One region of the Acidovorax sp. FG48 genome, then DNA from elsewhere that is predicted to be linked to it. Evidence: riboswitches for the same ligand, from Rfam matches in the RefSeq annotation. Region 1 holds a riboswitch; the other holds the start of a gene.

Region 1 (3,188 bases):
TTCTGCCAGTGCTGCCGCTTCTGTGAGCGGCGCTGGCAGGTCCATGCCCCGGCTGCGTGCGATGGAGCGCGGCACGATGGATTCGATGAGCGCACGGCGCGAGGCCTCGCCGATCACCGACAGCATGTGCGCTTCGTCGGCCGCGTCGATGCCGATGTGGCGGGGCAGGAATTCGGTGGCGTTTTCAAGCGCGCCAAGGGGGGTGGCGGATTGCATCAGCATGGGGCAGTCTCGTAGGTCGCAGCGGGTTGGGGGCGGTGCCGGGGAAAGAGCGCGCACGCGGCAGGGCGGCGGGCCGGGCATGGCCCGGCGCCATGCCCTGTAAGTCGGCAGGGATCAGGCGTTCTTGGCGAACTCTGTGTACGTGGCTTCGTCCAGCAGGGCGTCGAGCTGGCTCGCGTCGGCCAGCTTGACCTTGAAGAACCAGCCAGCGCCCAGCGGGTCGCTGTTGGCAAGGGATGGGTCGGCACGCAGGGCTTCGTTCACTTCGACCACTTCGCCAGAGACGGGCATGTACACATCGGCGGCGGCCTTCACGGACTCGACCACACCTGCCACTTCGCCCTGGGCAAAGCTTTTGCCCACTTCGGGCAGGTCTACAAACACCACGTCGCCCAGGGCGTCCTGCGCGTGCACGGTGATGCCCACCACCGAAGCGTTGGCATCAGCGGCGTTGATCCACTCGTGGTCTTTGGAGAATTTGATCGTCATGGGAAGCTCCTCAAGCAAAGGAAAAAAAGTAAAGGAATCTGCAATGTAAGCGGGCGCAGCTTCTGCGCTTCGCTGATGAAATCAGCCGCGGTAGTAATTGGCCGGCACAAACGGCATGGCGCGCACTTCCATGGGCACCGCCTTGCCGCGCACGATGGCGTTGACACGGGTGCCGATGGCTACAAAGGCGGGCGTGACGTAGCCCATGGCCACGGGTTCGTTCACCGTGGGGCCCAGCAGGCCGCTGGTGACTTCGCCGATCTTCTGGCCGTCCGTGCTTTGCAGTTCGGTGTGTTCGCGCACCGGCACGCGCTCGAGCGCCACCAGGCCCACGCGCTTCCGGGGCAGGCTGGAAGGGTTGTCGATCTGTGCGAGCACCTTGTCGGCACCCGGGAAGCCGCCTGCACGCGCGCCACCGGTGCGGCGCACCTTCTGGATGGCCCAGTTCAGCGCGGCTTCGGGGGGTGTGGTGGTGGTGTCGATGTCGTTGCCATACAGGCACAGGCCTGCTTCGAGGCGCAGCGAGTTGCGGGCGCCCAGGCCGATGGGCTTGACTTCAGGCTGGACCAGCAGGGCGCGGGCGAGCGTCTCGGCCTGCGCGGCGGGTACAGAGATTTCAAAGCCGTCTTCGCCGGTGTAGCCGCTGCGGGTCACAAAGCAGTCGCAGCCTGCAATGCTGAACGCGCCACCGGTCATGAACACCAGCTTTTCAACACCGGGCGCCAAGCGGGCTAAGGCGGTGACGGCCTGTGGGCCCTGCAGAGCGAGCAGGGCGTGGTCGGGCATGGGCACCACCTTACAGCGCTGGCCGATGCGGGCCTGGATATGGGCAATGTCGCCCACCTTGCAGGCGCCGTTGACAATGACGAACAAGGTGGGCTCGCCATCCACGATGCCCTGGTTGAAGAACATCAGATCGTCAATGATCGTGCCTTCGTCGGTCAGCAGCAGACCGTAGCGCTGCTTGCCCACGGGCAGGTCGATCACATCCACGGGCATCAGGGTTTCAAACGCTGCGGCAGCGTCGGCGCCGATGAGCTTGAGCTGGCCCATGTGCGACACGTCAAACAGGCCGGCGGCGGTGCGGGTGTGCACATGCTCGGCCATCAGGCCTGCGGGGTACTGCACGGGCATGGAATAGCCTGCAAAAGGCACCATGCGGGCGCCCAGCTCGATGTGCAGGGCGTTCAGGGGCGTGGTGAGCAGGGGGGCGGTGGCTGACATGGCGGACTCCGGGCAAATGGGGGCCGCGACCAGGGTGTGGTCACGGGATTTGCCCTGCTGTCCGCTTTACCTGAGAGATTCACCGCAGCGCCCTGGCTGGCCGTGCGGTTTGCTCCTTCGGTGGATGGCCTGCACACAGTTTCTTTTCTGTGGGGCCACCTCTCTCCAGCAAGGGAACGCCCACATCGCTGCGGGCGGTTGCCAGTCCTTTTGCCTGAGCGTTCGGCTGCTGCCTGCGCCTTCGGCGGTGCTGCGCGTCTTATGGACAAGATGGAGCACTCTCTCCTGACCGGGCGATTCTAACTACTTTGCGTAGACCAGATCCCGAAGTGCCAACGAGATCGATGGCACGTAGGTGATGATCAGCAGGCACACCAGAATCACGCCCACGAACGGCAGCAGGTGCTTGATGATCCGGTCCAGCGAGATTCTGGCCACCGTGCAGGCAGCAAACAGGTTCACTCCGAACGGGGGCGTGATCATGCCCAGCGCCAGGTTCACCACCATGATCAGCCCGAAGTGCACGGGGTCTACGCCAAAGTGCATGGCCACGGGCGCCAGGATGGGGGCCAGCACGATGATCGCCGCACTGGTCTCGATGAACATGCCAATCACGAACAGCGCGGCGTTCACGCCCAGCAGGAACAGGGTCGGGGACTGCAGCACCGCCTCCAGCCACCGGCCGATGGCATCGGGCACGCCTGCACGTGTAATGAGGAATGCAAACAGCCCGGCGTTGGCGATGATGAACATGATCACCGCCGATGAGATGGCCGATTTGCGCAGGATGGCGAACAGGTCCTTGAGCTTGATCTCGCGGTAGATGACGATGCCGACCACCAGCGCGTAGAACACAGCGACGGCTGATGCCTCGGTGGGGGTGAACACGCCGCCATAGATGCCGCCCAGGATGATCACGGGCATCAGCAGCGCCCAGCCCGCCTGCAGCGTGGCCTTGCCAAAAGGCATGCGCCCATCACCGTCGTTTTTGCCCCAGCCCTTGTACTTGCAGTAACCCCACACGAACAACATGAGCGCGCCGCTGATCAGCAGCCCGGGGCCAAAGCCGGCGATGAACAGTTCACCGATCGATACCTCGGCGCTAACCCCGTACAGGATCATCGGAATGGACGGAGGGATGATCACGCCCAGCTCAGCACTGGTGGCCTGCAGCGCGGCGGCGTAGCTGGTGGGGTAGCCATGCTTGATGAGCGCAGGGATCAGGATGGCGCCAATCGCAAACGTGGTGGCGA
Region 2 (3,188 bases), on a different contig from region 1:
GGCACAGGCCGCCACGCAAGCCACTGTCATCGTGCAGTCGGGCCCGCAGCAGGGCATCGTCATTCCGGCACCCCCGCCACCCCGCCGCGAAGCCGTTCCACACGCCCGCAAGGGACAGGTGTGGGTGCCTGGCTACTGGGACTGGCGGGGCCACCGCCATGTATGGGTGGCAGGCCACTTTGAAAAGGTGCGGCCAGGCTACCGCTATCGCACCCCCCAGTGGGAGCAGCGCGACGGGCGCTGGGAGCTGCACCGGGGCGGTTGGGACCGCGATGGCGACGGCATTGCCAACCGCAATGACCGCGACCGTGACGGCGACGGCGTGCCCAACCGCCGCGACCACCAGCCGGACAACCCACGCCGCAACTGATCGACGCTCCGCTGGCTAGCCAGGGCGCCAGGCCCTGTGCCTTTATGGCAGGTGCAACACCGCCTGCCCCAGCCCGGGAAAGTCGGCCACCACCTCGGCCCCCGGCGCCACCAGCACGGTGCCGGTGCATGACCCGGTGGTGACCCAGTGCCCCGCGCGCAGTCCACCCAGGCTGCGCGCGCCTTCGTTGGCCAGCCACACCAGCAGGCGCAGCGGGTCGCCCGCCGGGTTGCCCCAGGTGGCATGTTGCACGGCCACGGCCCCGTTTACCGACAAAGTCACCGCTTGCGCCAGGGGCTGTGCGGTGGCCACTTCGTCGGTGCCAGTCCCCACAATCAGCGCTCCGTGGCATGCCTGGTCGGCCAGGCGGCTCCACTCGCCCTGCTGCGCCCAGGCAGCAAAGCGCGTGTCGCACACCTCGATGGCGGCCCGCACCGACGCCACGGCCGCCAGCACTTCGGCGGCGCTGTAGGGGGTGGCGCGGGCGGGCAGGTCGGCCCCCAGTTCGTAGACCCATTCCGCCTCCACCCCCATCACGGCAAAACCAGATGCAGCCAGCAACACGGGCTCGCCCGCTGCAGCCACCCACACCGAATCGCGGGTGAGTGCAGCGCGTGCCGGTTGCGCCTGGGGCGACGCAGCCCCGACCTTCCAGCCAGCGATGTGCCCGCGTGCACGCACCACCGCGTCTTGCACGGCATAGGCCTCGGAGGCATCCCGCGGGCGCAGCCCTGCGGGAAAGTCCAACGGGCGGGGCGTGCGCACTTCCCGGGCCTGGGTGATGACGGCGGCGCTGGCGGCAGGGTCCAAAGCGGTGGGGGACATGACAAAACTCTCCGTGGTGCAAGGGGTCGGCGGGATTATCGGCACCTTCCCCCATCGGCCCCGCCCCGCTGCATCAGCAACGATTGCGCCCCATTAGCCGCCGGAGTTGATCCGGCGCACAGGCTTGCCCCCTAGAATCGGCCTCGCAGGAGAGCACGGCAGGCACAGGCCACCGCTGCACCGAAGGCGCAAACTCCCATACACGCTCAGGTCCCGTACTGCACCATTCATCAAAGCCGTCTGGAGAGCCGCCTCGCGCAACGCGAAGCGCACCGAAGGAGCAAGCCGCAGCCCGGGTGGGTAGCGGTGAATCTCTCAGGTACCAAGGACAGGGGGAGCGGCAGCTAGGGCATTCATGCGCCAGCTGCACGCTATTGAATTCATAGCTGCCAGCGCATGTTTTTCTAGCGCCAGAGCCCAGAAAGGCTTTGAAAATCATGCGCGTGATCGTTTTGGGCGCCGGCTTGCTCGGCGTGACTTCGGCTTATTTCCTCTCGCAACTGGGTCACGAAGTGACCGTCATCGACCGCCAGGGCACGCCCGGCGCCGAAACCAGCTTTGCCAACGGCGGCCAGATCTCGGTGAGCCACGCCGAGCCCTGGGCCAACCCCAATGCGCCGCTCAAGGTGCTGCAATGGCTGGGCAAGGAAGATGCGCCCTTGCTCTTCCGCCTGCGCGCCGACATGCGCCAGTGGCTGTGGGGCCTGTCCTTCCTGCGCAACTGCACGCCCGCACGCACGCGCCACAACATCGAACAGATCGTGCGCCTGGGCACCTACAGCCGCGACACGCTGCAGCAGCTGCGCGCGGCCACTGGCATCCAGTACGACCAGCGCACACAGGGCATCCTGCACTTCTATACCAACCAAAAAGAATTCGACGGCGCGCTGGCCCCGGCCGAGCAGATGCGCGCGCTGGGCTGCGAGCGCCAGGTGATCAGTGCTGACGAGGCCGTGCGCATCGAGCCCGCGCTGGCCCACATCCGCCCGCAGCTCGCAGGCGCCACCTACACGGCCGAAGATGAATCCGGCGACGCCAACCAGTTCACGCGCGAGCTGGCCAAGCTGTGCGAGGCGGCGGGCGTGCAGTTCCGCATGGGCCACCACATCACCGCACTGCGCGAGGTGGGCGGCCGTATCGACCATGTCGAAGTGACCAATGCCGAAGGCCGCTTCGAGCGCGTGCGCGGCGATGCGTTTGTGCTGGCCATGGGCTCGTTCAGCCCGCTGCTGGCGCAGCCGCTGGGCATCCAGCTGCCCATCTACCCGGCCAAGGGCTACTCGGTGACGATGCCGGTCAAGGACGCCAGCAAGGCACACCAGGTGAGCCTGACGGACGACGAGTTCAAGCTCGTGTTCTCACGCTACACCAGCGAGCGGGGCGACCGCCTGCGCATTGCGGGCACGGCGGAATTGAATGGCTACGACCGCCACCTGAACCAGGTGCGCTGCGAGGCCATCGTGCGGCGGGTGGAGCAGCTCTTCCCCGGCGCCGGCGACACCACCCAGGCGCAGTTCTGGAGCGGCCTGCGCCCCGCCACGCCCAGCAACGTGCCGCTGATCGGCAAGACCAAAGTGGGCAATTTGTTCCTCAACACCGGCCACGGCACGCTGGGCTGGACGCACGCCTGCGGCTCGGGCAAGGCGCTGGCCGACATCGTGAGTGGCCGCGTGCCCGAGGTGGACTTTGCGTTCCAGGGGCTGCAAGGGCGCGCAGCCGGGGCGGCGCTGGTGCCGTCGCGCACGGCGGCCTGAGGCAGCGCGCGGTTGCAGGCGGTTGCAGCGAGGCCACGCTGCAACCGGTGCGAAAGGCTGCGCCTACTTGGCCGCGCCCGTGGCGTGCGCCACAAACTGCGCCACGGCCAACATGTCCTTCTCGCTCATGCGCTCGGCATACGAGGGCATTACACCGATGCCCGCCTTGAGCGCGCGCAACACGCGGCCCGCGTCGGGCTTCAACTCATCCAGCACCGGTCCGACCTGACCTTCAGCAC

What was found. Region 1 has a riboswitch for glycine ahead of gcvT (glycine cleavage system aminomethyltransferase GcvT). Riboswitches for the same ligand answer to the same signal wherever they lie in the genome.
Region 2: another riboswitch for glycine. It lies ahead of ACODSU_RS14570 (D-amino acid dehydrogenase); the one in region 1 lies ahead of gcvT (glycine cleavage system aminomethyltransferase GcvT).

Annotation. Positions count from the first base shown of each region.
Region 1 is NZ_JBMDJH010000012.1:86,891-90,078, forward strand. It holds gene gcvP (aminomethyl-transferring glycine dehydrogenase) at 1-222, opposite strand, end outside; gene gcvH (glycine cleavage system protein GcvH) at 337-711, opposite strand; gene gcvT (glycine cleavage system aminomethyltransferase GcvT) at 793-1,935, opposite strand; glycine riboswitch at 1,983-2,114, opposite strand; glycine riboswitch at 2,128-2,233, opposite strand; gene ACODSU_RS17135 (TRAP transporter large permease) at 2,239-3,188, opposite strand, start outside.
Region 2 is NZ_JBMDJH010000009.1:113,293-116,480, forward strand. It holds gene ACODSU_RS14560 (YXWGXW repeat-containing protein) at 1-370, shown strand, start outside; gene ACODSU_RS14565 (2-keto-4-pentenoate hydratase) at 413-1,195, opposite strand; glycine riboswitch at 1,426-1,537, shown strand; gene ACODSU_RS14570 (D-amino acid dehydrogenase) at 1,633-2,949, shown strand; gene sorU (SorU family sulfite dehydrogenase c-type cytochrome subunit) at 3,013-3,188, opposite strand, start outside.